4 regions of the Roseixanthobacter finlandensis genome follow, and region 3 is predicted to be linked to each of the others. Evidence: riboswitches for the same ligand, from Rfam matches in the RefSeq annotation. Region 3 holds a riboswitch; each other region holds the start of a gene.
The links. A riboswitch is a leader RNA that binds a small molecule or an ion and turns the genes downstream of it on or off. The one in region 3 is predicted to bind cobalamin.

Region 1 (7,188 bases), 570 kb from region 3:
AGAGATCATCAATGGGCGCAAGATCGCCGGCCAGCCACATGGAGCGGTAGAACAAGAGCAGGGCGCGGGGGGGGGCATGTGCGCCGGCGCGATCCGCTGCGGGGTTGATGCCCTCTTCCCCCTCCCTAACCCTCCCCCGCAAGCGGGAGAGGGGATTGGCGAGGTCGGGGTGGGAGCGTTCGCCTTCCCCAAGCGCCACCGCGCCCCCTCTCCCGCTTGCGGGGGAGGGCTGGGGAGGGGGCAGCGGGGAAAGGCCTTGAGGGGGCAGCGGGGCGAGGTCGTGCGGAGCTGTTCCCGTCCATGCCTCAGCCTGCGCGCCGCTCCCGGCGGATTGCGGTTCTACGTCGAAGCCCTCTTCCCCCTCCCTGGCCCTCCCCCGGTCCTCTTCCCCCTCCCTAACCCTCCCCCGCAAGCGGGAGAGGGGATTGGCGAGGTCGGGATGGGAGCGTTCGCCTTCCCCAAGCGCCACCGCGCCCCCTCTCCCGCTTGCGGGGGAGGGCTGGGGTGGGGGAGGCGGGGCGGGGGAGTGAGGGGGAGGTGCGAGGTCGTGCGGGGCTGTTCCCGTCCATGCCTCAGCCTGCGCGCCGCTCCCGGCGGATTGCGGTTCTACGTCGAAGCCCTCTTCCCCCTCCCTGACCCTCCCCCGCAAGCGGGAGAGGGGATTGGCGAGGTCGGGATGGGAGCGCTCACCCTCCCCAAGCGCCACCGCGCCCCCTCTCCCGCTTGCGGGGGAGGGCTGGGGAGGGGGCAGCGGGGAAAGGCCTTGAGGGGGCAGCGGGGCGAGGTCGTGCGGAGCTGTTCCCGTCCATGCCTCAGCCTGCGCGCCGCTTCCGGCGGATTGCGGTTCTACGTCGAAGCCCTCTTCCCCCTCCCTGGCCCTCCCCCGGTCCTCTTCCCCCTCCCTAACCCTCCCCCGCAAGCGGGAGAGGGGATTGGCGAGGTCGGGATGGGAGCGTTCGCCTTCCCCAAGCGCCACCGCGCCCCCTCTCCCGCTTGCGGGGGAGGGCTGGGGAGGGGACAGCGGGGAAAGGCCTTGAGGGGGCAGCGGGGCGAGGTCGTGCGGAGCTGTTCCCGTCCATGCCTCAGCCTGCGCGCCGCTTCCGGCGGATTGCGGTTCTACGTCGAAGCCCTCTTCCCCCTCCCTGACCCTCCCCCGCAAGCGGGAGAGGGGATTGGCGAGGTCGGGATGGGAGCGCTCACCCTCCCCAAGCGCCACCGCGCCCCCTCTCCCGCTTGCGGGGGAGGGCTGGGGTGGGGGAAGCGGGGCGAGGGATTGAGGGGGAGGCGGGGCGCGGCCCACCACGTCCGCCAAATCCACCGCCCCCAGCCCCGGCAGATAGAAGCTCGCGGGCGGCACGGGCTTCTGCCCGGCGATGGCGGTGCCGTCCTCGCCCCGCACCACGCGCGCCACCCGCTCCAGCAACGCCGCCATATTGTCCGGCCCGCCTTGGTGGAAATAGCCGAGCCATGCGGCCAGTTCCGCGGCTGGCACGGTGGAGAGGGCGGCGAGGCGCGGGTCGTCCTGGTCCTCGCCCGGCAGCAGCGCGAGGGCGATGCCGCGCGTGCGGGCCAGCTCCGCGAGCCGCTCGGCGCCATAGCGCCACCAGTCGAGCCCGCCCAATTGGCGCACCAAGATCACCTTGGCGTGCCGCGCCGCCTTGTCGATCCACAGATCCACCGACATGGGGTGGCGCAGATCCTTCAGCCGCGCGAGCCGCAGGCTCGGCAGGCGGTCGCGTCTTTGCCGCCACGCTGCGGCGAGCGCCAGCAGGTCGCTGTCGGTGAAGGACAAGGCAAGCACATCGCCGGGAGGCTGGCGCAGGTCGATGGGCTCGGCCAGGTCCTCGATGGTGGCGGATGTGCTCGCGAGCAGATGCATGGAGAAAGCTTATCCCAGCCTCAGGCGGAAAGCGCCGGTTCCTCGGCCAGCAGGGCGCGCTCCACCGCCGCGCGGTCGAAGCCCTTCAGCCCGATCACCACCAGCGCACCGGAGCGCGGCTCGTCCGCCCGCCAGGGCCGATCGAACTGGTGGGAAATCCGCGTGCCCACGCCCTGCACCAGCAGGCGCAAGGGCTTGCCGGCCACATGGGCGAAGCCCTTCACCCGCAGCACGTCCGGCGTTTCGGCGGCCCGCGCCACGCGGGCGGCGAGGGCGGCGGGATCGGCGATGTCGGGCAGGCGCACGATGAAGCTGTCGAAATCGTCGTGGTCGTGGTCCAGCTCGTCGTCATGATGGGTGCGGCGGGCGTCGATTTCATCCTCTGTGCCGACGCCGAGGCCAAGCAGGATCGCCGCATCCACCTTGCCGCCGGCCGAGCGCACCACCTTCACGGCACGCGGCAGGGCCTGCGCGATGCGGGCATCGGCGATGTCCGCGCCGGCCGCATCCAGCAGGTCCGACTTGGAGAGGATGATCAGGTCGGCGCAGGCGATCTGGTCCTCGAACACCTCTTCCACCGGGTCGTCATGGTCGAGAGTGTCGTCGGCCGCGCGCTGGGCGGCAAGCGCCGCCAGATCGTCCGCGACGCGGCCGGCGGCGAGCGCCGGGCCGTCCACCACCGCCACCACGCCGTCCACGGTGACGCGGCTCTTGATCGCCGGCCATTGGAACGCCTGCACCAGGGGCTTGGGCAGGGCAAGGCCGGAAGTCTCGATCAAAATGTGGTCCACGCGCGGGGTGCGGGACAAGATCAGGTCCAGCGCCGGCACGAAATCGTCCGCCACCGTGCAGCACAGGCAGCCATTGGCCAGCTCGACGATATTGTCCTCCGGGCAGCTCTCGATGCCGCAGCCCTTCAAAATCTCGCCGTCGATGCCCACGTCGCCGAATTCGTTGACGATCACCGCGAGGCGCTTGCCCTGGGCATTTTCCAGGATGTGGCGGATCAAAGTGGTCTTCCCCGCGCCGAGGAAGCCGGTGACGATGGTGCAGGGGATGCGGGCGAGAGAGGTCATCGCTGGTCCTCGGAGAAGTTCATGGGAGGGATGCGGGCAATCATGCCGCGCTTGAGGCTGTCGGGGCGTCCGCGCCAGGGCAGGATGCCGTCGGTGGAGGTCGCGAACAGCGCGGCGCCGGTCAAAAGGTCGGCGGCGCTATCGGGGGTGAGATCGCCGAACACGTAGGACCAGCCGCCGGTGCGCACCAAGGCGGCGGAGAGCGCGCGCTTGCAATTGGAGAGGCAGCGCACCTCCTTCACGGCGATGGCGGCGTCGGAGGTCTGCGCAAAGGCATCCTGGGCCTGCCGCGCCAGGGCGGCGCCGGCGGGTGGCGCGTCCGTGTCCGCGCCGGCGAGCTTGCAGGTGGTGCACACGAACAGGGTCACGGCCGGAACGCTGGCGACCCGCAGGGCATCGCGCGCCGGCCCGTCGGCGGGCGCGGGGGTGCGCGGCGTCGTGTCGCCCGCCGCGAAAGGCGCATCGTCGTTGGAAGGTCGCTCCACGCCGCTTTCCATGGGTGCGCGCGGCCCGCAACCGCGCGCCACAGAAAGAATCGCCATGCCAGGGCACCCCGCCCGGCGCGCATTCCTGTCGGTGGCAGGTCTCCTGGCTCGCGGATCGCCGTTCGCGGCCGCCTTCCCGGAGCGGGCGCAAGGCCCGTCTTCCAGTGGCTTTTCGGCCGGAACTCACCGCCTACAGTTGCGGGGGCAGCTGCGGCTATCGCACCGGAACACCCGGGCGCGACCGCATTCCCTTTTCACCCGGCGGAAGCGGCAAGCCGCCCGAACCGGGACCATCGACGCCGACACTTAAGAACCGCTCCGGCGCGAAGTCAATGAAGCGGCGCGTGGTGCCCCGGCCGGGCCGGGGGCAATCGAGACCCAGCACCAGGGGGCGCGGCGGCTTTCTCCCTCCCCCCTTGCTGGGGAGGGCAGGGTGGGGGTGTCTCCCCGCTGTCCGGGCGAAGGTCATGCTGGCGGGCCGGACCCCCCTCCCCACCCTTCCCCCGCAAGGGGGGAGGGCGAGCGCCGAGCATTCGGTTGAACGTCGATTCGCCTCAGGCGCCCGCCGCCGCGGTCTTGGCGGCGATGATCGCCAAAGCGGCGGCCAGCACCTCGTCGATGCCGAGATGGGTGGTGTCCAGCAGCACCGCGTCGGGCGCCATCGCCAGGGGGGCGGTGGCGCGGTGCGAATCGCGGGCGTCGCGCTTGTGGATGTCGGCCAGCACATCCTCGAACGCGATGTCGCACGTGCGCTCCAGCAATTCGCGATGCCGCCGCGTGGCGCGCACGTCCGCCGAGGCGGTCACGAACAGCTTCACCGGCGCATGGGGACAGATCACCGTGCCGATGTCGCGCCCGTCCAGCACCGCGCCGCCGGGCTGCTCGGCGAAGCGCCGCTGCAAATCCAGCAAGGCCCCGCGCACCACCGGGCGGGCGGCGACCACGGACGCCGCTTCGCCGAGCGCGCCGGTGCGCAGCTTTTCCGGGTCGAGCGAACGCAGATCCAGCGTGCGGGCCGCGTCCGCGCTGGCCATCTCGTCGTCGAGCGTGCCGTCGGCGAGGCAGCGCGCGGCCACCGCCCGATAGAGCAGGCCGGTATCGAGATGGGGCAGGCCGAGGGTCGCCGCGATCCTGCGGCCGAGGGTGCCCTTGCCGGACGCGGCCGGCCCGTCGATGGCGATGATCAGGCCGTCGCTCATGCCAGCACCGCGCCGAGGCCGCCCATCATGGGCACGAAGGTGGGGAAGGAGGTGGCGATGAAGCGCATGTCGTCCACGCGCACCCCCTCGCGGGCCGCGAAGCCCATCACCAGGAAGGCCATGGCGATGCGGTGGTCCATATGGGTCGCCACCGGTCCGCCGCCGGTCACGCCATCGGGTCCGAGGCCGGTGACCAGCAGATCGTCGCCGATGATCTCATGGGGCACGCCGCAGGCGGCCAGCCCGTCGGCCACGGCGGCGAGGCGGTCGCTTTCCTTTACCCGCAATTCGTTGAGGCCGCGCATGCGGGTGGTGCCGTGCACGAACGCCGCCGCCACGGCGAGCACCGGATATTCGTCGATCATGGAAGGCGCGCGCTCGGGCGGCACGTCGACGCCGGTCAGCACGGAATGGCGCACGCGCAGATCCGCCACGGCCTCGCCGCCCTCGGTGCGCTCAGACAGCGTCTCGATGGAGGCGCCCATCTCCTTCAGCGTGGTGATGAGGCCGGTGCGCAGCGGGTTCATCATCACGTCCTTCAGGATGATGTCCGAGCCCGGCACGATCAGCGCCGCCACCAGCGGGAAGGCGGCGGAAGACGGATCGGACGGCACCGCCACCGGCGCGCCCTTCAGGTCCGGCCGGCCGGCGAGGGTGATGCGGCGGCCGTGGGCGCCGTGCGGCTCGACCCGCACGTCGGCGCCGAAATGGGTCAGCATGCGCTCGGTATGGTCGCGGGTGGATTCGCGCTCCACCACCACCGTGTCGCCGCTGGCGGCAAGGCCCGCGAGCAGCACGGCGGATTTCACCTGCGCCGAGGGCACCGGGGTTTCATACGTGAAGGCTTTGAGTTCGGTGAGGCCCTTCAGGCGCAGCGGCAGGCGGCCGCCGGGCGCTTCCTCTTCCACCACCACGCCCATGGCGAGGAGCGGATCCAGCACCCGCTTCATGGGCCGGCGGCGCAGGCTGGCGTCGCCGTCGAAGGTGGCGACGATGGGGTTTCCCGCCACCACGCCCATCATCAACCGCGCGCCGGTGCCGGAATTGCCGAAATCGAGCGGCGCCTCGGGGCTCTTCAGATTCCCCGCGCCAACGCCGACCACGCGCCATTCGCCCGCGCCGAGCCGCTCCACCTGCGCGCCCAGCTGGATGCAGGCCTTGGCGGTGTTCAGCACGTCCTCGCCCTCCAGCAGGCCGGTGATGCGGGTTTCCCCGCGCGCCAGGGCGCCGAACATCAGCGCACGGTGCGAAACCGACTTGTCGCCCGGCACGCGCACCGTTCCGGCGAGGGCCGGGGAGGGCCGGCTTGCGCCGGGAACGGCATTTTCCCCATCACCATGGGAAGAAGATTGAGCGACGGCGCTGGACATGACTGCTCCCATTTTCGGCGCGCGGAGCCTCGCAAAGTCCCGCCGGCTGCCGTTCCAGGATGGATTGCATGCCGTCTAACACAAGCGCGTGCACGCTGGCCACGCGACGTATTCGGATTCGGTGCTTGACAGGGGCATGGGGTTTCGCCAATGGAGCACCCTCCTTTTGACAGCCCCCTAGGATCTTTGCCGTGGCGAAGCCAGAACTCGGCACCAAGCGCATCTGTCCTGTTACAGGGCGCAAGTTTTACGATTTGAACAAGGACCCGGTGGTGTCTCCCTTCACCGGCGAATCCTACCCGCGCTCCTATTTCGAGCCGGTGGTCCGCAGCCGCGGCGAAGCGGCCCGTGCCGCCGCCGTGCCGGTGGTCGCCGACGCGGACGAGGAGGTCGCCGACGTCGAGGTCATCAGCCTTGAAGAGGCGGATGAGGAAGCCGTCGGCGCGAAGGTGCCGGTGGACGAGGTGGACGTGGATGTGGACGTCGATGACGACCTCGTCGCGGACGCGGACGACGACACCTTCCTCGAGGAAGACGAGGACGAAGGGGACGACGTCTCCGATTTGATCGGCGAGGGCCTCGAGGACGACGAAGAGGCTTGATACGGTCGGCGGCCTGTGCTTAAAGGCCGCTCTCGCTGGGGGGCGCGATTCCCCCTGGCATCCGTCGCGGGGCATTCCCGACGCGCAACTGGTTTTTTAGTTGACATCCCATGTCATTTAAATGACCGCCTGCGCGCACCTCGCGATCCGGTGGGGCCATAGCTCAGTTGGGAGAGCGCTTCAATGGCATTGAAGAGGTCGTCGGTTCGATTCCGTCTGGCTCCACCATTTCGTTTCCGCCGGCTCTGAAAAGAGATAAGGCTATAAGGATCGCGGGCCGCCTCAAGGCCCGCTCGTGCCCGGGGGCGATTTTTCCCCGGGAAGCGTCGCGGGAGTTCCCGACGCGCCAGCGCTTCGAATTGGGCGGTTTGCCCGCGGCGAGGTGGCAGCGCGAAGCCCGCGGCCCGGTGGGGTCATAGCTCAGTTGGGAGAGCGCTTGAATGGCATTCAAGAGGTCGGCGGTTCGATTCCGCCTGGCTCCACCAAATCTCTTCTCCTGACATCGCGGCGTGCGTGAACGCCCCTGCGACGGCCGGAAACGGGCGCACTGCGCCCGTGCGCCCCTGCGCCTGAAATG
Region 2 (7,188 bases), 2.0 Mb from region 3:
GGTGGCTGAGGTGGCGCGTTTGTTCGTGGATGCTGGGCTTGTGGTTCTGGTTTCCTTCATCTCTCCGTTCAAGGCGGACCGGCAGATGGCCCGCGAGCTTCTGAGTGCGGGCGAGTTTATCGAGGTATTCGTCGATACGCCGATTGAAATCGCCGAGAAACGCGATCCGAAGGGATTGTACAAAAAGGCACGGCAGGGACTTCTCGCGAATTTTACTGGCATCGATAGCCCGTACGAGGCGCCTGAAAACCCGGAAATTCTCCTTTCCGGCGGCGAGAAATCGGCGGAGGAATTGGCGGAACAGGTGTTCAACTATCTCTCCGAGCGCAATTATCTGCATAGCGACGAGGATGCTGGGGACTGGACCATCTAAAGTATATCATACCGCCGAAGCGCGGCCTGCCCCGTTTATTCCTGGCAGCGCTATAAAATCCGCGTCGACAAACAGGGGTTTCCTGCCGCCTTTCCGCGCCTCTTCGGCCGATGACACCGTCATTTCGACCGATTTTCCGGCGAGCCTCCCCAATAAGCGCGATTTCGGGTGATTTCGGCGAAGTTCGTCGGCTTCGCCCACTTTAGGACGCTCCCTCGTCCATGCACCGGCGAGGGGCTTTCCTCGCCCGCCGGCCTTGGTCTAAACCAGACCTGGGCGGCGCGCATGCGGCCCGCTACCAACGGGCTTGATCGCTTGACCTTCCTGCTGACTTTCCTGGCCCTCGCCATCGAGGCGTGGTTCGGCTATCCGGTCCGCCTGCTGAACCTGATCGGCCATCCGGTGATCTGGATCGGCCGGCTGATTTCCGCCCTCGACCTCGCCTGGAACCGGGCCGAGCTGAGTTTTGCCAAAAGGCGCATGCGGGGCGTGCTGGCGCTGGCGGTGCTGATCGCGAGCGCCGCCATTCCGGCCGCCCTCATCGCGGATGTGCTCGACCTGTTTCCCGGCGGCCTCATCCTCACCGCCATTGTCGGTTCTTCGCTGCTCGCCCGCCGCTCGCTCCATGAGCATGTGGCTGCGGTGGCGGAGGCGCTGGAGGTCCACGGGCTCGAAGCCGGACGCGCCACGGTCTCGCGCATTGTCGGCCGCGACCCGGCCCAGCTCGATGAAGCGGGCGTCACCCGCGCGGCCATCGAGAGCCTGGCGGAGAATTTTTCCGACGGCGTCGTGGCGCCGGCGTTCTGGATGGCGATGGCCGGCCTGCCCGGCATCGCCGCTTATAAGGCGATCAATACCGCCGACAGCATGATCGGCCATCGCACGGCGCGCCACGAGGCGTTCGGCTGGGCTTCGGCGCGGCTCGATGATCTGGTGAACCTGCCCGCCTCGCGCTTGTCCGGCCTGCTGATCATCGCCGCCGCAGCCTTCATGCAGGGGGCATCGCCCATGGGAGCATGGCGCGCGGTGCGGCGTGATTCGGGCAAGCACCGTTCCCCCAATGCCGGATGGCCGGAAGCGGCGATGGCGGGCGCCCTCGGCATCGCCATCGCCGGGCCGCGCACCTATGCGGGCGTGCCCGCCGACCTGCCCTTCATGGGCGACGGCCGGCGCGAGATCGGCGCCGCCGACATTCGCTCCGCGTTATATCTCTATCGGATCGCGAGCCGCCTGCTCATGGGCCTTGCCCTGTTCTGCGCGGTGCTGGTGGTCATCGCGCGAGGCTGAGCAGGAGGTCGAGGTCGAGATGGGCTTCCAGATGCGCGGCGAGCGCATCCAGGGTCTCGTCCACCTGCGCCTCGTAGGAGATTTGCGGCGCGCCGGCCCCCAGCGCAGCGAGCCAGGCGGCGCGCTGGGCATCGTCCGCGAACAGCCCGTGCACATAGCTGCCCATGATGCGCCCATCCGGCGAGGTGGCGCCATCCGCATCGCCGGTGGCGAGGCGCGCGAAGGGGCGGGTCGTGTCCGCGCCCGTGGTCTGCCCCATGTGCATCTCATAGCCCGCGAACGGGGCCTGAAGGCACGATTGCCCGGCCACGGCGACCAGGCGCTTCTCGCCCGAGAGAATGGTTTCCACATCCAGCAGGCCGAGCCCCTCGGCCTGGCCCGGTGGGCCCTCGATGCCGTCGGGATCGTCCACCCAGCGCCCGAGCATCTGATAGCCGCCGCACAGGCCGAGCACCCGCCCGCCGCGCCGGGCATGGGCGATGATGTCGTGGTGCAGCCCGCCTGATTTTAGCGCCGCGAGATCGGAAACCGTGGCCTTGGAGCCGATCAGCAGGACGAGGCTGATATCCACCGGCAGGCTCTCGCCCGGCCGCAGGCGCACCACCTCCACCGCCGGCTCGGCATCCAGCGGGTCGAGATCGTCGAAATTGGACACATGGGGCAGGATCGGCACGGCGATCCGCACCTTGGCGTGCGGCTTTGCCGGCGGCGGCCCCTGGAGCGCCAGCGCGTCTTCCGCCGGCAGGCGGGCGGCGGCGGGGAAATGCGGGATCAGGCCGAGCGCCGCCCAGCCGGTGTGCTGCGCCACCAGCGCCATGCCGTCGGCGAACAAGGCGGGATCGCCCCGGAACTTGTTCACCACGAAGCCGGCGATCAGCGCGGCATCCTCGATAGCCAGCACCGTCTTGGTGCCGACGAGGCTCGCGATGACGCCGCCCCGGTCGATGTCGCCGATCAGCACCACCGGCACGTCGGCGGCGCGGGCGAAGCCCATGTTGGCGATGTCGTTGCGGCGCAGATTGACTTCCGAGGCGCTCCCCGCCCCTTCCACCAACACGAGGTCGGCCTCGCCCTTCAGCCGCGCGAAGCTCTCCAGCACGGCGGGCATGAGGCTTTGCTTCAGGCCCTGGTAGGCGCTGGCCTTGGCGTTGGTGAGCACCCGGCCCTGCACCACCACCTGCGCGCCCACATCGCTCTGCGGCTTCAGCAGCACCGGGTTCATGTGCACGCTCAAGGGCACCCGCGCCGCGCGGGCCTGAAGCGCCTGCGCGCGGCCGATCTCGCCGCCATCTTCGGTGACGGCGGCATTGTTCGACATGTTCTGCGGCTTGAACGGCCGCACGCGCAGCCCGCGATTGGCGAACGCGCGGGCAAGGCCGGCGACCAGCAGGCTCTTGCCCACGTCGGAGCCGGTGCCCTGGAACATCAGCGCGCGGGCGGCCATCAGAATTCGATGCCGGCCTGCGCCTTCACGCCGGCGGAAAAGTGATGCTTCACCAATCCCATCTCGGTCACGAGGTCGGCGGCCTCCAGAAGCTCCGGCTTGGCGTTGCGGCCGGTGACCACCACGTGCAGGTCCGGCCGGCGCGCCTTCAGTGTCGCCACCACGTCGGCGAGATCGAGATAGCCGTAGCGCAAGGCGATGTTGAGTTCGTCCAGCACGATCAGGGACAGGCTCTCGTCCGCCAGCAATTCGCGCGCCTTGTCGAAGGCCCGCGCGGCGGCGGCGGTGTCGCGGGCGAGATCCTGGGTCTCCCAGGTGAAGCCTTCGCCCATGGTGTGCCAGCGCACGCGATCGCCGAACGCCGCGAAGGCGTCCTTCTCGCCGGTGTGCCAGGCGCCCTTGATGAATTGCACCACGCCCACCTTCCGCCCATAGCCGAGCATGCGCAGCGCCAGCCCGAAGGCGGCCGTGCTCTTGCCCTTGCCGGGGCCGGTGTGGACGATCAGCAATCCCTTCTCCAGGGTCTTTTCCGCCACCTCGGCATCCTGCACCGCCTTGCGCTTGGCCATCTTCTCGCGATGGCGGGCGGCCTGCGCGTCGAGGCCGGTTTCGGTTTCATCGCTCATCGGGGCGTGTCCTTCACGATCATGGGCAGTCCGGCGACCATGAAGATCACTTCATGGGCCATGGCGGCCATGCGTTGGTTGAGCCGGCCGGCGGCGTCGCGAAACCGGCGGGCGAGGGCATTGTCGGGCACGATGCCGAGCCCCACTTCGTTCGCCACCAGCACGCTCAGCCCGGTGCGGGCGGTGATGGCTTCCACGAGGCGATCTTCCTCCGCCGCGAGATCGTGTTCGGCCAGCATGTGGTTGGTGAGCCACAAGGTGAGGCAATCCAGCAGCAGCGGCGTGTCGGGCGGCAGGGCGCGCACGCGGTCGGCGGCGTCGAACGGCGCGTCGTGGGAGATCCAGCGCACATCGCGCCGCGCCTGGTGCAGGCGGATGCGCTCGCTCATTTCGGCATCGAAGGCCTGTGCCGTCGCCACATAAGCGAAGGGCGGCGTGGCGGCTTCCACCCGCTGTTCGGCATGATGGCTCTTGCCGGAGCGCGCGCCGCCGAGCACCAGCACGATCCGGCCCCGCGCGCCGGCCGCGATCGCGCTCAAGCGGGCACCTCGGATCCCCGAAGGCGATGAAAATGCAGGGCATTGGCCGCAGTGCGCGGACCGAACATCAAACCCTCTCCCTGGCCCTCCCTCCGAGAGCCGGCATGTGGCGCCCGCGAAACGGGCTGTGCGTCCTCGGCAGGTCTCCTGGCTTGCGGATAGGTCTGCTGGCTCGCGGATAGCGCCCCTGGCTCGCAGACCCGTGCGCCCCCACCCTTCCCGAGGCTGGCCCCAGTGGTTCGTGGGTTTGCTCTCCGCCGACAGTTGCGGGGGCAGCCGCGGCATAAGGAGAAACCCTCCCGCACCGCGTTCCCTTTTGATCCCGAAGGAACCGACGACGCGCCGACTATAAGCCCGCAGCCCCGCGCCGCAACCGCCCACGGCTGCGCGCGATGTCAGCTCCGGGCTTTCGCCACCAGCGTCGAGGTGGATTGGCCCGGCGTCAGATCGGCGAGCACCAGCTTTCCGCCATTGGCGATGACGATGTCGGCGCCGACCACATCCTCGGGCTTGTAATCCGCCCCCTTCACCAGCACGTCCGGCAACAGGGCCGTGATGATCTCCAGCGGGGTGTCCTCCTCGAACAGGACCACCAGATCCACGCAGCGCATGGCGCCGATGACCCGCGCGCGGGCCGTCTCGTCCTGAAGCGGGCGCGTCGGGCCCTTGAGGCGGCGCACCGAGGCGTCGGTGTTGAGCCCCACGACCAGGCGGTCGCCCTGGGCGGCCGCCGCTTCCAGCATGCCCACATGGCCGGGATGCAGCAGATCGAAACAGCCATTGGTGAAGACGATGCGCGCGCCGCTGGCCCGCCAGCGATCGATGATGGTGCGCGCCTTGTCCCGCGCCACCAGCGCGCCGGCCGGCTCCAGCTGGGGAACCGAGCGATGCAGCGCGGCGGTGAGTTCCGCGCGCGTCACCACCGCCGTTCCGAGCTTGGCCACGGCAATGGCGGCGGCCGCATTGGCGACCGGCACGCTCGCTTCCAGGGCGAGCCCGCAGGCCAGCGACAAAGCGAGCGCCGCCAGCGCCGTATCGCCGGCGCCGGACACATCGAACACCTCGCGCGCCTCGGCCGGCACATGGAGCACGGTGCCGTTGCGGCGCCAGAGCGTCATGCCCTTTTCCGCCCGGGTGACCAGCACATCGCCGCCGAACTGGGCGCTCGCCGCCTGCGCGGCACGCTCGGCGTCGGCATCGGTCTCGTCCGGCAGGCCGGTGGCCTCGCTCAATTCGCGCCGGTTGGGCGTCACCAAAGTCGCGCCGCGATAGGCCTCGAAGGTGCGGCGCTTGGGATCGACGATCACCGGCACGCCGAGCGTCCGCGCCTCGGCCAGCACGGCGGCGACCACACGGTCGCCGAGCACGCCCTTGGCATAATCGGAGAGCACCACCACCGAACAGCTGGCCATGGCGCGGCTTGCGGCCGCGATCAGAGCGTCCTCGACGGCGGCGGACGGCGGGGAAGACATTTCGGCATCAATGCGGACGATCTGCTGGCGCCCGCTCATCACCCGCGTCTTGGTGACCGTGGGGCGGGTGGCGTCCACCACCAGGCCGGACAGGTCGATCAGCGCATAAGGGGCGAGCGCGGAGCGCAGTTGGTCGGCTTCCCCATCGGCCCCGACCAGCCCCACGAGGCGGATCGGCGCGCCCATGGCGGCGGCGTTCGCCGCGACGTTCGCCGCCCCGCCGGGCACGATGCGTTCCGCGCCATGCAGCAGCACCGGCACCGGCGCCTCGGGCGAGATGCGCGAAACCGAGCCGAGGATGTAGCGATCCACCATGACATCGCCGATGACGGCGACGGGACCGGGCTTGGTATCAGGAAGCATGGTGCCGGTATCCTGGGGCAAGATCAGCCGTTGCGATGGAAAGCGTCCCGCTCACGACGCGGAATTGCGGCCGCGCAGATGCTCGGTGACATAGATCCGCACGCCCTCCTCCAGCGCGGTGAACGGGCGGGTAAAGCCCGCGGCCCGCAGTTTCGAGACGTCCGCCTGGGTGAAATATTGATACGCGTCGCGGATGGAAACCGGCATATCGACATAGGTGATGCGCGGATCCTTGCCGGCCGCCGTGAACACCGCCTTGGCGAGATCCGCGAAGCTGCGCGCTTGCCCGGTGCCGACATTGAAGATGCCGCTCGCCGTGGGCGTCTCCACCAGCCAGCGCACCACCGCGACGCAATCGCCCACATAGACGAAATCCCGCAGCTGCCCGCCGTCCTCATAGCCCGGATCATGGGATTTGAAGAGCGTCACCGGCTCGCCCGCGGCGGCGGTCGGATAGATCTTGTGGATCACCGAGCGCATGTCCGCTTTATGGGCTTCGCCCGGACCATAGACATTGAAGAAGCGCAGGCCCGCCCATTGCGGCGGCACCGGCCGGCCGGCGGCGACGTCCGCCGCGAACCGGCGGTCCGCCATCAGCTTGCTCCAGCCATAGGCGTTCAGCGGCGACAGGCGGTCGAGCGCGGCCGCGCCCTCCTCGTCCCTGAAACCGTCCGTGCCGTCGCCATAGGTGGCGGCGGACGAGGCATAGAGGAAGCGGATGCCCTTGCGCGCGCACTGGTCCCACAGATCCAGCGTCGGGCGGATGTTGCGGGCGACGATCTTGTCGCCGTCCCGCTCCGTGGTCGCGGAGATGGCGCCCATATGGACGATCGCGCCAAGCCGGCCGCCCTCGCGCTCCACGAAGGCGGGCACCGCCTCCGGCCGGATCACGTCATCCAGCAGGATGTCGCGCAGATTGAGCCATTTCGGCCCGTCCTCCAGCCAATCGGCCACCACCACCCGCCAGCCGTCGGCGGCAAACGCGCGGGCGATGTTCGAGCCGATGAAGCCGGCGCCCCCGGTGACAAGGATGGTATCGCGGGCGGAACGGGCGGTGCGGATCATTCAGGCTACCATTCAGGGC
Region 3 (7,188 bases):
GTGGGGCTTGCCGCGGGCGCCCAGGCGGCCCAAGTGGCAGCCCAGGTGTCGGCAGCCCAGGGTCCGGATGCGTTCGCCATCCTCTGTTCCAGTGCCCCGGCCGAGGACGCGTCCCAGACCGGGGACGGGACCCCTTCCCATCATGACGGGCTGGACTGCTGCGTCATGGGCTGTCCCATGTTCGGGCCGGCCGCCGCACCGCCGCCGGCGGCGGAGGGGTTTGTCGTGCCGGTCCGCCATGCGGCATCGATCCTCATGCGCGGCGCGGACGTTTCCGCCGCGCCGGGCCAGCGTCGGTCCCCCAGCCGCGCCAGGGCTCCACCCACGATCGCCTGACGCCTGCCTTCGCGCAGGAAATGTCCGCCGATCGTGACATCCGGTCCTCCCCTGGAGGAGGCCGTATCGTGGAGCTAAATCATGTTGAATTCCCTCCGTTTTCCCGGCGCGTTCTCGCGCATCTGCCGCCGCATGTATCTCGAAGAGGCCCTGGCGGCCCTGGCCTTCGCCATGTTCCTGCTCACCCTCTCCGCGCAGGCCCTGATGGCGCACGAGTTCAAGGCCGGCGCGATCGAGATCGATCACCCCTGGACCCGCGCGACGCCCGCCGGCGCCAGCGTCGGTGCCGGCTATCTGGTGCTGAAGAACGGCGGCACGACGCCCGACCGCCTCGTCTCGGCCACCGCCGAGGTCGCGCAGAAGGTGGAAATTCACGAGATGTCCATGAAGGACGGGGTGATGACCATGCGTCCGGTGGCGGGCGGCATCGCCGTTCCCGCGCAGGGCTCCGTGGCGCTGAAGCCGGGCTCCTATCACCTCATGCTCATGGGGTTGAAGCAGCCCCTGAAGCAGGGCGCCATGGTCAATGGCACGCTGACCTTCGAGAAGGCCGGCACGGTGTCGGTTCAGTTCAAGGTGGAATCCATCGCCGCCCAAGGCAGCGACGATGGCGGGCACGACCATATGAAGATGCCGTCCGGCAAGTGAGCCGCCGGTCGTGAAAAGCGCCAAGCTCTCCGGCGGCACGCGGCGTTGTCGCGTTCGCGGTTCGCGTTGGTGGCCTCGGCCGTGCGCTCGGGGCGGCGCGGCGCTTTTCGCCTGCCCTTCGCCCGAATATCGGCACAGGAGCCGCCTTCCATGGGCATCATCAAGCTGAGACCCGTGCCGTCTCCCGAAATGCAGGTGCGCACCGTCGCGATGGTGGACGGGGGCTTGGACAGCGCCGATCTGTTTCGCACGGTGCGCACGGTGCGCATCGTTCATGGCGATCAGGTCTATACCCTCACCCTGACCTCCAAGAACAAGCTGATCCTCACCAAATAATCGCTCGCGTGCGCGCCGCGCCCAACCGCACGGCGGGTCCTGCGGCGGGTCGCGACAGAACAGCGATCCTTATGAATTGCCCTAACGTAAGTCCATGAGGCGCAATCACTGCAGGACGATCCCACCGGGCAAGGCTGCGGGCCTTGAATGCCAGCCGGTACCCCCCTGCATCGCCTCCGCACGACAAAGAATCGTCATATCCGTGCGCCCGGCCGCGCCTCCACCTTGACATGAAGCGGAGGTTGGCCGCTCCTGAACGCGCGAATGGTTCTTCCGGCATGACGCACATGCCGGAGGTGAAATGGGAACGGGGGAGGGGCCGATGACGCCCTGAGCCCCGACCGCCCCCGCGACTGTGAGCGGCGAGCGGCCTTCCACGATGTCACTGAAGCGATCCCCTCAAGGTGAGCTTCGGGAAGACGGAAGGCATGCAGCGACCCGCGAGTCAGGAGACCGGCCAGGCGCACGGATCTAACGCAGGCCGTCGGGTGAGACGGCGGAGGAGCAGTCATGCATATCGAACCCGGTCTCGTGGATAGTGGGAAAATCTGGCTCAGCTACGTCACCGCAGCCGGTGCCGGCGGCTATGCCGTGAAGCTGGCCTATGAGGCTGTCCGCGAGCGCGGCATCCTCTCCTTTCTGTCGCGCAGCGTGATCGCGAGCGCCCTCGTGTTCTCTTTCTTCGAGGTGCTGCCGCATTATCCCGTCGGGGTCTCGGAGGTTCACCTGATCCTCGGCTCGACCCTGTTCCTGATCTTCGGCATGGCGCCGGCCGCCATCGGCCTTGCCGCCGGCCTGCTGGTGCAGGGCATCTTCTTCGCACCGTTCGACCTGCCGCAATTCGGCATGAACGTCACGACGCTGCTGGTGCCGCTGTTCGCCCTGCAGGTCGTGGCCCAGAAAATCATCGCGCCCAACACGCCTTATGTGGAATTGCGCTACCGCCAGGCGCTCGCGCTCTCCACCACCTATCAGGCGGGCATCGTCGGCTGGGTGGCCTTCTGGGCGCTGTATGGCCAGGGCTTCGCGGCGGATAATGTCGCGGCGATTTCCACCTTCGGCGGCGCCTACATGCTGGTCATCATCATCGAGCCTTTGGCCGACCTTGCGGTGCTCGGCGCCGCCAAGGCGCTGAGCCGCCTGCGCGGCTCCATGCTGCTGGAGCGCCGTCTTTACGAAGCCGTCTGAGGCGCATCTCTCGATGTCCGTGGGCGGCTTCGCCCACGGACATGTTGCCGCAGCGGTACTTCCCGGGAGAACGCGCGGGCCGCGTGCCCTATAACCGGGGCATGATGTCGCCCCCATGTGCCTCATGAGCCGTTCCGCGCCGGCCTGGAAGCTGCCTTTCGCGCTTCTTGCCGCCTATCTGCTCGTCTTGCAGATGGTGCTGGCGGGGTTCGCGCTGGGCGCGATGGCGGCGCCCGATTCGGCCGATCATCAAGGCATTTTCTGCTCCGCCTCGGGTGCGCCCGACGGCGCTCCTGACGAGGCCCCCGATCCGTCGCAGGCGGGTCATTTCGACTGCTGCACCCGCAGCTGCCCCATGCTGGGCGGCCTGCTCATCACGCCGCCGCCCGCCGCTGAGGTGTCGGCGGTCGGCTTCGTGGTTGCGCCCGGACCGGTGCCGCCCCCCGATCCCGGCGCAAGGTCGAGCTACCCCCGCAATCAACGAACGGCCAGAGGGCCGCCCGGCGCGGACTAATCGTCCGCCCGCGGATCCCGTGCGCGCCGCTTCCCCCGCGTCTTCCTGCGAAGGCGCCGAGGAGCTGCGCGTCTTTCGATCCGTGATGCGCTGATCGCCCTCCGCGCAACCCAATTCGTTGAAGTGCAACCATGATTCAGCCCCCCGCACCGCGCGGCGGAAAGCGGCTTTGCGCCGCTCTCCTGCTCGCGACCACGCCAGCGCTCGCCCAGAACGCCCTCGCCCAGAACGCCGTCGAGCTTCCCGAAATCACGGTGCAGGACGGCGGAGCCGGCTCCCTGCTCCTGCCGCAGATCCAGAAGCTTAAGATCCCGAACGAGACCGGCAGCCTGGTCGGGCTCACCCCGTTCGAGACCCCCGCGGCGATCGACATCGTGACCCAGCAGGAGATGCAGGAACGCGGCCTCAACACCCTCACCGAGGTCTATAATACGGTGCCGGGCGTGATGGCCGGCAATTTGCCGGGAGAGCCGGGCGTCACCTCCATGCGCGGCTTCTCGCGCGGCGCCGTGGGCTATTCCGTGGACGGGATGCAGGTGCCCGATCCGCTGCTGGTCTCGCGCAATTACGACAGCTTCAGCTTCGACCGGGTGGAGATCCTCAAGGGCCCCGCCTCGGTGGTTTCCGGCAATGGCGCGCTCGCCGGCTCCATCAATCTCGTGACCAAGCAGCCGTCCTTCGAGCGCAATTTCGGCCAGGCCATCGGCAGCATCGGCAGTTTCGACACCTACCGGGTCGGCGCCGATTACAATGTGGTGGTCAACCCGAACCTGGCGCTGCGCGCGAGCGGGATCTATTCGCAGTCGAACGGCTATATCGACGACACGGGCTCGACCCAGGGCGCCTTCACCCTCGGCGCCACGGTGAAGCTCACGGACCGCCTCACCAACACAACCTCGGTGGATTATTTCCACGATGATTACGAGACCCCCTATCAGGGGGCGCCGCTGATCGCGCGGTCGGCCGCGCTTTCCCCGTCCAATATCGTCTCGGCGCCCGGCGGTCTCGTCATTGACGAGGCGCTGCGCAACAAGAATTACAATGTCTATAATGGCGAAATGAGTTCCACCGCCTGGTGGGTGCGCAACCGCACCGATTATGAATTGAACGACGACTGGACCATCCGCAACGATTTCAATTATTATACCGCGAGCCGGGTGTGGGCGAACTCAGAGGACTTCACCTATAATGCCGCGACCGGCCTCCTGAACCGCAGCACCACGTATATCTCGCACGATCAGAACGTGTGGTCCGACCGCGTCGCCGCCCTGTATGACGGCCAGCTCTGGGGCATGCGGCACCGGTTCGCGGCGGGGGTCGAATATATCGACACCACCTTCTATTCCCAGCGCCGCTTCGGGAACACCACGCCGGTCAGCCCCTATTTCCCGGCGCGCGGCTATTTCCCGGCGGATACGGCGGCGAATTTCCCGACCCGCCAGGATTATGACAGCCAGGTCGGCACCGCGGCCGTCTTCACCGAGGATGCGGTGAACATCACCGACAAATGGCTGGTGGTGGGCGGCATCCGCTATGAGAACATCCAGCTGGATCGCCAGATCTTCAATCTGAACACAAACGGGCTCTCAACCTTCGACAATACGTACGACAGCGTGTCCTGGCGTGTCGGCACGGTCTATAATATCCTGCCCGAGACGGCGCTCTATGCGCAGTATAATCAGGCGACGGTGCCGATCTCCAGCCTGCTGCTGAGCAATCTCGCCAATTCCCAATTCGAATTGTCCTATGGAAACTCGGTCGAGGCCGGCATCAAATCCGCCATGTGGGACAATCGTGTGGTCACGACGGCGTCGATCTATGAGATCGAGCAGTACAACATCCTGACCCGCGATCCGCTCAACCCCGCCCTGACCGTACAGGGTGGCTCGCAGCGCTCGCGCGGTGCGGAGGCGGAAATCGCCGTGGCGCTCACCGACCGTTGGAAGGTGATGGCCAATGTCTCCTACATCAATGCGGAATTCACGCAGCTCTACAGCGCCTCGGCCAATCTGGCCGGCAACCGGCCGCCGAACGTGCCGGAGCTGACCTATATGTTCCTCACCAGCTACCGGTTCGAGCGGATTCCGCTGACGGTGAGCGGCTCCCTGCAATATGTCAGCTCCTTCTATACCGACACCGCCAACACCATCGAGGTGCAGGGCCGCACCGTGTTCGATGCCTGGCTTGATTATGAGGTGGGCAAGGGCACCGTGCGCCTGCGCGGCAAGAATTTGACCAACGAATTCTATGCCGATTGGTCGGGCTATAGTGCAACCCAAGTCTATATCGCGCCGCCGCGCAGCTTCGAACTGTCCTATGCGGTGAAATTCTGAACCCCGGCCGCCCGGCGTCCATGTGGCGCCGGGCGGCGGGTGTGGGAGATGTTCCATGCGGGATGCTCGATGGTCCGCCGCCGCCCTCTATCGCGCGGTCTGGCGCTGGCATTTTTATGCGGGGCTCGTTTGCGCTCCGTTCCTGATGATCCTTGCCGTGACTGGCGCCATCTATCTCTTTAATGACGAGATCAATGATTTCGTCTATCCGAACCTGCGGTTTGTCCCTGCGGTGCAAGGCGCGGTGCCGCTCAGCGAAATGGCCGCCGCCGCCCTTGCCGCCCATCCGGGCGGGACGGTCACGCGCATCGACACGCCGAAGGGCGAGGGGCGCAGCGTCGAGGTGTTCGTGACGCCGCAGCAGGGCGAGCCGCGCCGGGTGTTCGTCGATCCCAGCACCGCGCGCGTCCTCGGCTCCTATGTCTATACGCGCACCTTGGTGGGCTTTGCTGATGTCGCGCACGGCTCGCTGATGCTCGGCACGTTCGGCGACGCCATGGTGGAGCTTGCGGCCTGCTGGGGCTTCATCCTCATCGTCACCGGCCTCTATCTCTGGTGGCCGAGGACGGGGAGGGGGATTGCGGGCGTCTTCGTGCCGCGCTGGCGCCTCGGCGGGCGCGCGTTCTGGAAGGAATGGCACGCGGCCATCGGCCTCTGGACGGCGGTGCTGGTGATGTTTCTCATCCTCACCGGCCTGCCCTGGGCGAATGTCTGGGGCGATCTGCTGCGGCGCGGCACCGATTTCGCCGGCATCGGCTATTCTTCGAGCCATCGCGGGCATGGGGCGAGCATCATTTCCACCACCGTCAAGCAGGCGACCGACGGCGCCGGCCCCTGGACCACGGAAAATGCCCCAGCTCCCCAGTCGGACGCTCCCCAATTGGCAGCCCCCCAGTCGGATCCGCATGCGCACCTTGGCGCGGCCATGGCTCCGGCGGCGCAGGCGGGATCGCAGGCGATCGGCGTCGACGCGGTGGCGCAGGTGGCGGCGGCGCATGGCATGACCGGACCCTACCGGCTGAACCTGCCGCGCAATCCCACGGCGGCCTATATTGTCTTCAGCTATCCCGACCAGCCGGAAGGCCAGCGCACGCTCTATGTGGACCAGTATTCGGGACGCGTGCTCGACGACGTCGGCTTCGCGGACTACGGCATCGCCGCCAAGGCGGTGGAACTGGGCGTGCAACTCCACATGGGGAATTATTTCGGCCGCCTGAACCAGATCGTCATGCTGATCCCGTGCCTTGGCATCCTCTTCCTGTCGATCAGCGGCCCTTACATGTGGTGGCGCCGTAGGCCGAGCGGGCGGCTCGCCGCGCCGCGCGCGCTCGCGGCGCCCACCTTGCGGACGCTGGTTCTGTTGATCATCGCGCTGGCCATTCCCTTCCCCCTCGCCGGCGCCTCACTGCTGCTGTGCCTGGCCCTGGATGGGGCGGTGCGGGCGTTGCGGCTCCCGCGCGCGGCCTGAGGGCGCGCGGGATCCATCCTTGCCGGAGATAATTGTAAACAGTATACAGATTGGAGCCGTTCGGCTGCCCGGTCCCCTCGCCGGGCGCTCGAACCGCCGGGGTGACAAGCGGACGGGCGCCGCCGCGCATCGCAGCGCCGGCGCGCGGATCCCGCAGAAGGTGTGCGCAAATCCAATCGGGGAATGACCATGGCCTACGCGACGACGGACGACGGAGTGCGCCTGCAGTATGAGGAAACCGGCACCGGCCGGCTGGTGATCTTCGTCCATGAGTTCGCCGGCGATATCCGCAGCTGGGAACCGCAGATGCGCCATTTCGGCCAGCGCTATCGCTGCGTCGCCTTCGCCGCGCGCGGCTTTCTGCC
Region 4 (7,188 bases), 830 kb from region 3:
GCATCACGTCCGCCGCCGCCATGGCGCGGAGCACGGCGGCATCCACCTGCGCCGCGCCATGCGGCAGGCGGCCGAGCGCCACCACCTGGTCGACCCGCACCGGCCAGTGGATCCGCCCCCCTTGCGCGAGATAAGCGAGGGTGCGGCCGCCGGCGCGTCGGCCGATCTCGGCCAGGGTGCGGCCGCCATAGGTCACGCGGCCGCACGCGAGCGGTTCGAGCCCGCACAGCGCGCGCAGCAGCGAGGTTTTCCCAGCGCCGTTGGGGCCGATGAGTCCCAGCAGCTCGCCCGGCTGCGCCTTCAGGGAGAAATCGCGCACCACGCGGGCCTTGCCGCGCGCGACGCTGACCTGGAGCACGTCGAGGATCATTCGCCCTCCACTTTCAGGCGCCGCAGCATGGCCAGAAAGAAGGGCGCGCCGATGATGGCCGTGACCACGCCGAGCTTCAGCTCAGGCCGGGTCGGGATAAGCCGCACGGCGATGTCGGCGCCAAGGGTCAGCGCCGCGCCGGCAAGCCCGCTCAGCAGAAGCAGGCGGCCCGGCCGGTTCCCCGCCAGCGGCCGCATCAGATGGGGCACCACCAGCCCGACGAAGCCGATCGCGCCAGCCACCGCGACGCTCGCGCCCACCGCCGCCGCGGCGCCCCCCACCACCAGCAGCCGCGTGCGCGACAGGGAGAAGCCGAGGCTGGTCGCCGTGTCCTCGCCCAGTGTCAGCGCATCCAAAGCGGGGCCGGTGGCGAGCACGAGGCCCCATCCCACCATCATGAAGGGCAGTGCCAGCGCCACATGCACAAGGCTGCGGTCGGACAAGGAGCCCATGAGCCAGAACACCACTTCCAGCGCCGCATAGGGGCTGGGCGCGAGATTGAGGGCGAGCGCGGTGAGGGCCCCGGTCAGGCTGTTGAGCGCGACGCCGGCGAGGATCAGGGTCGCCGTGGCCACCCCCCGGCGCGCCAGCATCAGCAGGAAGGCGGTGGCGATGCCCGCGCCGATGAGGCCGCCGAGCGGAAGCGCGAGGGCGAAGCTGGCCGACAGGCCGAAATAAAACGCCACCACCGCGCCGAGCGCCGCCGCGCCCGATACGCCGACCACGCCGGGGTCGGCCAAGGGATTGCGCATGAGCCCCTGGAGCGCGGCGCCGGTGATGCCGAGGCTGAAGCCCACCGTGGCGCCGAGGATGGCGCGCGGCAGCCGCAGTTCCGACAGCACGAGCGCCGGCAGGCTTGCACGTCCGGCGATCAGGTCGGCGAGGGCGGCGGAGATATCGAGGGTCGAATAGCCGATCGCCGCCGAGGCCGCGAACAGCGCCAGGACCAGGACGGCGAGGGCGGCCACAAGCGCGGCGTGGCCGGGATGCGCGCGCGCCGTCATCGCGCCATGCCGATGCGCGTGCCCGCCAGGCGATTGGCCGCGAGGCGCTGCGCCGCTTGCGCGAGTTCGGGACCCGCGCAGGTCCAAAGTCGGATGGGCAGGGACAGCGTGCGCCCCTGCGCCGCGAACGGCGCGAGGGCGGGATGGTGCAGGAGGTCGTCGGCCAGCGAGGGCGGGGCATCCGCGCCGCCGTTGATCACCAGCAGGTCCGGCTGAGCCTCGACGATCTCCTCCAGATTGAGCTGGCCGAGGCGGTCGGTGGAGAGCCGCGCGGCGAGATTCTCGTAGCCGGCGCGCCCGAGGATTTCGTCGACGATGGAGCCGCGCCCGGCGGTGAAGCCGTTCGGCCGCAGCACGATCGCGGAGGCGCGATGCGCGGGCACCGGCGGCAGGCTGGCGAAATCCTTTTGCATGGCGGCGATCATCGCTTCCCCCCGCGCCGGTTCGCCGATGTGGTCCGCGACGGTTCGGATCTGGGCATAGGCCTCTTCCAGGCTGGCCGGCACGCCCAGTTCCAGGATCGGGACGCCGAGATGCTTCAGCATGGCGGTGGTGGTGCGGGTGGTGAAGGCGCCGACGATGACGAGATCGGGCGCGAGCGGCACGATTTCCTCGGCGAGGCCCCGGTTCACCGGGACCCGTTTTGCGAGATCGGCGACATTGGAGCTGCGCGGGTCGCGCGCCAGATAGGTCACCGAGGCGACCTTGTCCGGATCGGCGAGGCGCAGCACCAGTTCATCGGCGCACAGATTGAGCGACGCGATCCGCGCGGGCTTCTGCTCCCCCGCGAAGGCGGGCGCGCAGAGCAGCAGAAAAGCGAGCAGGCCCGCAGCGCGTTTCATTCCGTCCGCCTCAATAGGTGAATTTGAGGCCGCCATAGGCCCCGAAACCGGGGGCAAGGAAGCCGTTCGGGTTCTGGTAGGTCTGGTCGAACAGATTGTCGATGCGCCCGAACAGGGTGGCCTGCTTTGTCAGGGCGTAATTCGCCGCCACGTTCACCACGGTGTAGCCCGGCTGGTCGATATAATCGCTGGTGAGGCGCACGATATCCCACCAGGCGGAAGCATAGATCAGCGTGGCGGAGAGATTGAGCTCGTCCGTGGGGTTCCAGTCCGCGGTGACGCTGACCTTGTTGTTCGGCCGCCGCAACGGGGTGCAGGAGGTGTCGGTCAGCGGCGCGCAGGCGGCGCCGAACGAGGTGTCGGGCGGCATGTAGCCCACGGCCTCGGTATAGGTGTAGTCCACCCGCAGCTTCAGCCGGTCAGTCACCGCGAAGGCGACGAAGGTTTCCGCGCCCTGGGTCGTGGCGCTGGAGATGTTGACGTTCTGGTAGGTCACCGGGTCGTAGCTGATGAGATTGGTGATGTCGTTGTGGAAATAGGTGGCGCCGAACGTCACCCGCCCGCCGAACACCTCCTGCTCGAAGCCGATGTCATAGCCCGTGCTCTCCTCCGGCTTCAGCTCCGCATTGCCGTAATTGGGGGCATAGAGCTGGTACAGCGAGGGCGCCTTGAAGCCGGTGCCGTAGCTGCCTTTCAGCGTGGTTCCCGTCTCGGGAATGAGGAAGCCGGGCGCAAGGCGATAGGTGGAATGATCGCCGAACGTGTCGTCGCTGTCGAAGCGGATGTTGGCGGCGCCGAAGAAGCGATCCCCCAGCTTGCCCTGGAGTTCCGCATAGGCGCCGGTGTCACCGGTGCTCGCGGAAAGGTCGGTATATTGGGTGGACGAGGTCATCGCTTCGTTGCGCCGCTCCACGCCCACCAGCAGGTTCTGCCCCGGCGCGAAGGCGAGGTTCGAGCGCAGATAATAGGTCTGCCGGTCGCCGTCATACTGGCCGTTCACCGAGGTGTTCGGCCCGGTGGTGGGGTTGGACGAGGTCATGGCGCTGACGCCGAACGTGGTGTTAAGCGCGCCGTCGAGCGCGGTCCACACGCCCTCGCCCTTGGTGAAGAACATGCTGGCGAGGCTGGTGGAGCGCTCGGCGGCGGGAAGGCCCTCGTAGAGCGGGGGCGGATAGACATCCGGCGTATAGGCGAGCCGGCTGTCGATGTAGCGGGCGACGAAATTGACCGCGAACGCATCGCTCATCTGGAAATCGAGGCGGGTCGAATAGGTCCAGTTGTCGTAGGCGTTCGCATTGATCGGATAGCCCGGCGGCACGATGCCGGGCGGAGTCACCGGGATTTCAGTCGAGGAAAAATGGGTGACGTTGAAGGAATAGCCCACCTTCTCCGTCGAGCCGCTCAGCCCCGCCGCCTGGTTGAAGGTGCCGAGCGCGCCGCCTTCCACGAAGCCGAACACCTTCGCCGGGCCCTCGCCTTTCTTGGTGGTGATCGAGATCACGCCGCCGATCGCGTCCGAGCCGTAGAGGCCGCTCTGGGGGCCGCGCAGCACCTCGATGCGGGCAAGATCGGTGGCGAGCAATTGGCCGAAATCGAAGGCGCCGTTGGGGGTCGAGGGATTGCCCGCGTCGATGCCATCCACCAGCACCTTCACATGGTTGGAATTGGTGCCGCGGATGAACACCGAGGTCTGCCCGCCCGGCCCGCCGGTCTGCACCACATTGAGCCCCGGAAGGGACTGAAGCACTTGGGGAACGGTGCGCAATTGCTGGCGCTCGATATCCTCGGCGGTGACGACGCTGACGGAGGAGGCCACCTGGTCCGCCGGCGTCGGCATGCCTGTCGCGCTCACCACCACCTCGGGCAGGTCGATGGATTGCGATGCGCCATCGGCGGGGGGCGCCGACTGGGCGTAGGCGGCGCAGGAGGCGGAGGAGAGAATCAGGGCGGCGAGCATGGGGCGGCGGGCGGCGCGCGCGGCGCGGCGAACGGGAAAAATTACGGCGGACGGCATTTGGGCCTCAGCGGGACGAGTGGTCCGTCACCGCGAACGAGGCCTCCATGCGGCGAGGATGCCGCAGGGAACAACCACCATCAGGACACCCCGCCCAATGTGCACGCGCGTGACCACGGCTGACGGCAGGTCTCCTGGCTCGCGGGTCAGTGCCCAACTCGTCGCCTTCCCAGGCCCAGGGCCCAGTGGCTGATGACGATGGACTCGCCGCTTACAGTTGCGGGGGCAGCCGCGGCTTCGCCAACCCCCGCTGCCAGGTGCCGACTCACCGCGTTCCCTTTTGATCCCCAAGGGGAACCGTCGTCGTAACGGTAGACGCAGGGCGATCGGACCGTCAAGCCGGACGGGGTGCCAAGCGGCGTGATCCATCCTTCGGGTGGTCCTCCTCAGGCCTGCGCGCGCCGGTTCTCGTACAGTTTCAGCGCGACACCGACTGCCTCCAGCAGCGGCGTCGGCGTTGCGCTGGCGCGGGCACGGGCGATGAGATCGCCGATGATCTGGTCGGCCTCCACCGCATGGCCCTGGTTGAGATCGCGATACAAGGACGAGGTCATGGGCGAGCCATCCGCCGTCAGCTGCGCCCGGGTCTCGGTGAGAAACGCCGGGCGCGGGGCGTATCCCGCCGCGTGGGCGATCGCGGCGCACTCGGCCACGATGGCGAGCGCGATAGCCTTGCCGCCCGCCGCTGCCACTTCGCCAATGCTGCCGCGCATCAGGCAGGTGATGGCGCCGAGGCTCGCGAGGAACACCCATTTCTCCCACATGTCGAGCAGGATGGCGTCCGAGAGGCGGGCGTCGAATCCGACGCCTTGCATCACCCCGTCGAGGGCGAGGATGCGCGCCGAGCGCGTGCCGTCGGTTTCGCCATAGGTCAGTTGATGCAGCGGGCTCATCTGCACGATGCGCCCCTCTTCGTCGATGCGGCCCATGATTTTGCAGACGCCGCCAAGCAGCCGCCCGGCCCCGAAGCGGGCGGCCAGCAGATCCATGTGCCGCATGCCGTTGAGCACCGGCAGGATCATGGTGTCGGGGCCGATCGCCGGGGCGACGTCGGCGAGCGCTGCGTCCAGGGCGAACGCCTTCACCGACAGCAGCACGAGATCATAGGGCCCCGCGATCTGATCCGCGGTGACGATGGAGGGGTGAAGCGTCGCATCGCCGGTGGGGCTGACGATCTGGAGGCCGCGTGCGCGCAGGCGCTCGGCGCGCTTGGCACGCACGAGGAAGGTCACGTCGCGCCCCGCCTGGGCAAGGCGTCCGCCGAAATAGCCGCCGGTCGCGCCGGCCCCAACCACGAGAATGCGCATCATGTGCTCCGATGAACCGCCCATAAGGGGCGCGATCAGGGTGAAACCGTCAAGATAACGCCTTTAGCGAAACCAGGAACCCGAGGCGACCGAAACGCCCACCACAGCCCCATAGGACAACAGTCCGCAGGCATAGACCGCGAACAGCCAATGCAGCGAGCCCGTGACCGAAAGCGCGAGCGCGCCGCCGCCCACGGCAATGGCCATGCGCAGCAGGCCGGCGACGAGGGGCCAGCCGAGGCGGCCGGCGCCCTGGGAGGCGAAATAAAGCGTCATGCCGAGCCCGAAGAAGCCGAAGAACGGCCCGACCGTGCGCAGATAGAGGGTGCCCACCGCCAGCATCTCGGGCGTCGCGTCGAACAGGCCCAGCCATGCGGCGGGCCAGATCGCGGCGGCAATGCCCACCGTTTCCGTGAGCACAAAGGCAAAGGCGCCGCCGATCAGTGCGATCCGCAGCGCGCGCCGGTTCTGTCCGGCGCCGATATTGGTGCCCACCAGCGCCACCAGCGGCGCGCCGAGCCCGAAAGCGAGCGGCGGCAGCAGATATTCGAGCCGGGTGCCGGTGGCGAAGCCGGCCACCGCGCCCGGCCCCGCATGGGCGGCGACCAGGCCCATGGTGGCCGCGATGGTCACATTGATCTGGATGGTATTCACCGCCGCGACCGCGCCCACCTTCAGGATGTTCCAGGCATAGGGCAGGTGCAGGCGGGTCCAGGCGAAGCGCGCCACATTGCGCCCGCTCGCCACGTACCAGGCCAGGATCGCGGTGCCCACCGCGTAATAAAGCAGCATGGCGATCGCCCCGCCGGCGATGCCGTAGGAGGGAATCGGGCCGAATCCCAGGATCAGCGCACAGGACAGCGGCGCCAGCAGCACCGCGCCGGCGCAGATCACGATGCCGGGCACCAGCATGTTGCCGGTGCCGCGGATGATGCTCGCCAGCGCATTGAACACCCAAAGCAGCACCATGCCCGCGAACAGGATGCGCGAATAGGTGATCGCGGCGTCCAGCGACGCACCGCTGCCGCCGAGCAAGGCGAACAGGTGCCGGCCGAACAGCAGGACCAGAGCGGAGAAGGTGAGGCCGAAGCCGATATTGATGACCAGCGCATGCAGCACGAGGCTGTCCGCCTCGGCCCGCCGCTGGCCGCCGAGGGCGCGGGCGATGGCGGAGGAGATGCCGCCGCCCATGGCGCCCTGGGACATGTTCTGCATCAAGATCAGCACCGGCAGCACCAGCGCCATGCCGGTGAGGGCATCGATGCCGAGACGGGCGATGAAGGCCATTTCGATCAGGCCGGTGCTCGATTGGGCGAGCATCACCAGGATGTTCGGCCAGGCAAGGCGCGCGAGCAGCGGGGCCACCGGGGCTTCCAGCAAGGCGCGGGTGCGGGACGACAGGGCCGCCGCCCCGGTGATCGGGGCCGGCGTGGGGGACGCGGCGCGGGTCGGCTTGGACAAGGTGTCGAGCATGTCGCTTTCCGATGCGCCGGTGGCGGAGACCGCGCGTCGCCCTGATTTACGGGCATATACCCATAAATTTGAAAATAGTGGCATATGCGAGTATTCGTCAATTGACGGCCCCGTGAGGAGCAGGGACATGGCAGGGCGCAAGAACTCGTCGGCCGGGGTAGGATGCGAGCCGGATGCC

Region 1: another riboswitch for cobalamin. It lies ahead of V5G24_RS18930 (DUF1636 family protein); the one in region 3 lies ahead of V5G24_RS21415 (energy-coupling factor ABC transporter permease).
Region 2: another riboswitch for cobalamin. It lies ahead of cobU (bifunctional adenosylcobinamide kinase/adenosylcobinamide-phosphate guanylyltransferase); the one in region 3 lies ahead of V5G24_RS21415 (energy-coupling factor ABC transporter permease).
Region 4: another riboswitch for cobalamin. It lies ahead of V5G24_RS00605 (TonB-dependent receptor plug domain-containing protein); the one in region 3 lies ahead of V5G24_RS21415 (energy-coupling factor ABC transporter permease).

What each region holds. Positions count from the first base shown of each region.
Region 1 covers NZ_CM195536.1:4,012,419-4,019,606, reverse strand. The annotation lists gene cobN (cobaltochelatase subunit CobN) at 1-1,879, opposite strand, end outside; gene cobW (cobalamin biosynthesis protein CobW) at 1,900-2,955, opposite strand; gene V5G24_RS18930 (DUF1636 family protein) at 2,952-3,497, opposite strand; cobalamin riboswitch at 3,517-3,750, opposite strand; gene cmk ((d)CMP kinase) at 3,995-4,627, opposite strand; gene aroA (3-phosphoshikimate 1-carboxyvinyltransferase) at 4,636-6,009, opposite strand; gene V5G24_RS18915 (TIGR02300 family protein) at 6,201-6,611, shown strand; tRNA gene V5G24_RS18910 (tRNA-Ala) at 6,764-6,839, shown strand; tRNA gene V5G24_RS18905 (tRNA-Ala) at 7,021-7,096, shown strand.
Region 2 covers NZ_CM195536.1:2,558,396-2,565,583, forward strand. The annotation lists gene cysN (sulfate adenylyltransferase subunit CysN) at 1-373, shown strand, start outside; gene V5G24_RS11945 (hypothetical protein) at 380-574, opposite strand; gene cbiB (adenosylcobinamide-phosphate synthase CbiB) at 689-1,660, shown strand; gene V5G24_RS11955 (cobyric acid synthase) at 1,644-3,104, opposite strand; gene cobO (cob(I)yrinic acid a,c-diamide adenosyltransferase) at 3,104-3,730, opposite strand; gene cobU (bifunctional adenosylcobinamide kinase/adenosylcobinamide-phosphate guanylyltransferase) at 3,727-4,269, opposite strand; cobalamin riboswitch at 4,390-4,620, opposite strand; gene rfaE1 (D-glycero-beta-D-manno-heptose-7-phosphate kinase) at 4,665-6,104, opposite strand; gene rfaD (ADP-glyceromanno-heptose 6-epimerase) at 6,156-7,169, opposite strand; gene waaC (lipopolysaccharide heptosyltransferase I) at 7,182-7,188, opposite strand, start outside.
Region 3 covers NZ_CM195536.1:4,583,533-4,590,720, reverse strand. The annotation lists gene V5G24_RS21430 (hypothetical protein) at 1-336, shown strand, start outside; gene V5G24_RS21425 (copper chaperone PCu(A)C) at 418-984, shown strand; gene V5G24_RS21420 (hemin uptake protein HemP) at 1,135-1,320, shown strand; cobalamin riboswitch at 1,569-1,796, shown strand; gene V5G24_RS21415 (energy-coupling factor ABC transporter permease) at 1,831-2,508, shown strand; gene V5G24_RS21410 (DUF2946 family protein) at 2,624-3,022, shown strand; gene V5G24_RS21405 (TonB-dependent receptor) at 3,154-5,355, shown strand; gene V5G24_RS21400 (PepSY-associated TM helix domain-containing protein) at 5,411-6,823, shown strand; gene V5G24_RS21395 (alpha/beta fold hydrolase) at 7,013-7,188, shown strand, end outside.
Region 4 covers NZ_CM195536.1:96,216-103,403, reverse strand. The annotation lists gene V5G24_RS00620 (ABC transporter ATP-binding protein) at 1-370, opposite strand, end outside; gene V5G24_RS00615 (FecCD family ABC transporter permease) at 367-1,374, opposite strand; gene V5G24_RS00610 (ABC transporter substrate-binding protein) at 1,371-2,216, opposite strand; gene V5G24_RS00605 (TonB-dependent receptor plug domain-containing protein) at 2,227-4,230, opposite strand; cobalamin riboswitch at 4,338-4,546, opposite strand; gene panE (2-dehydropantoate 2-reductase) at 4,617-5,537, opposite strand; gene V5G24_RS00595 (MATE family efflux transporter) at 5,601-7,010, opposite strand; gene V5G24_RS00590 (MarR family winged helix-turn-helix transcriptional regulator) at 7,138-7,188, shown strand, end outside.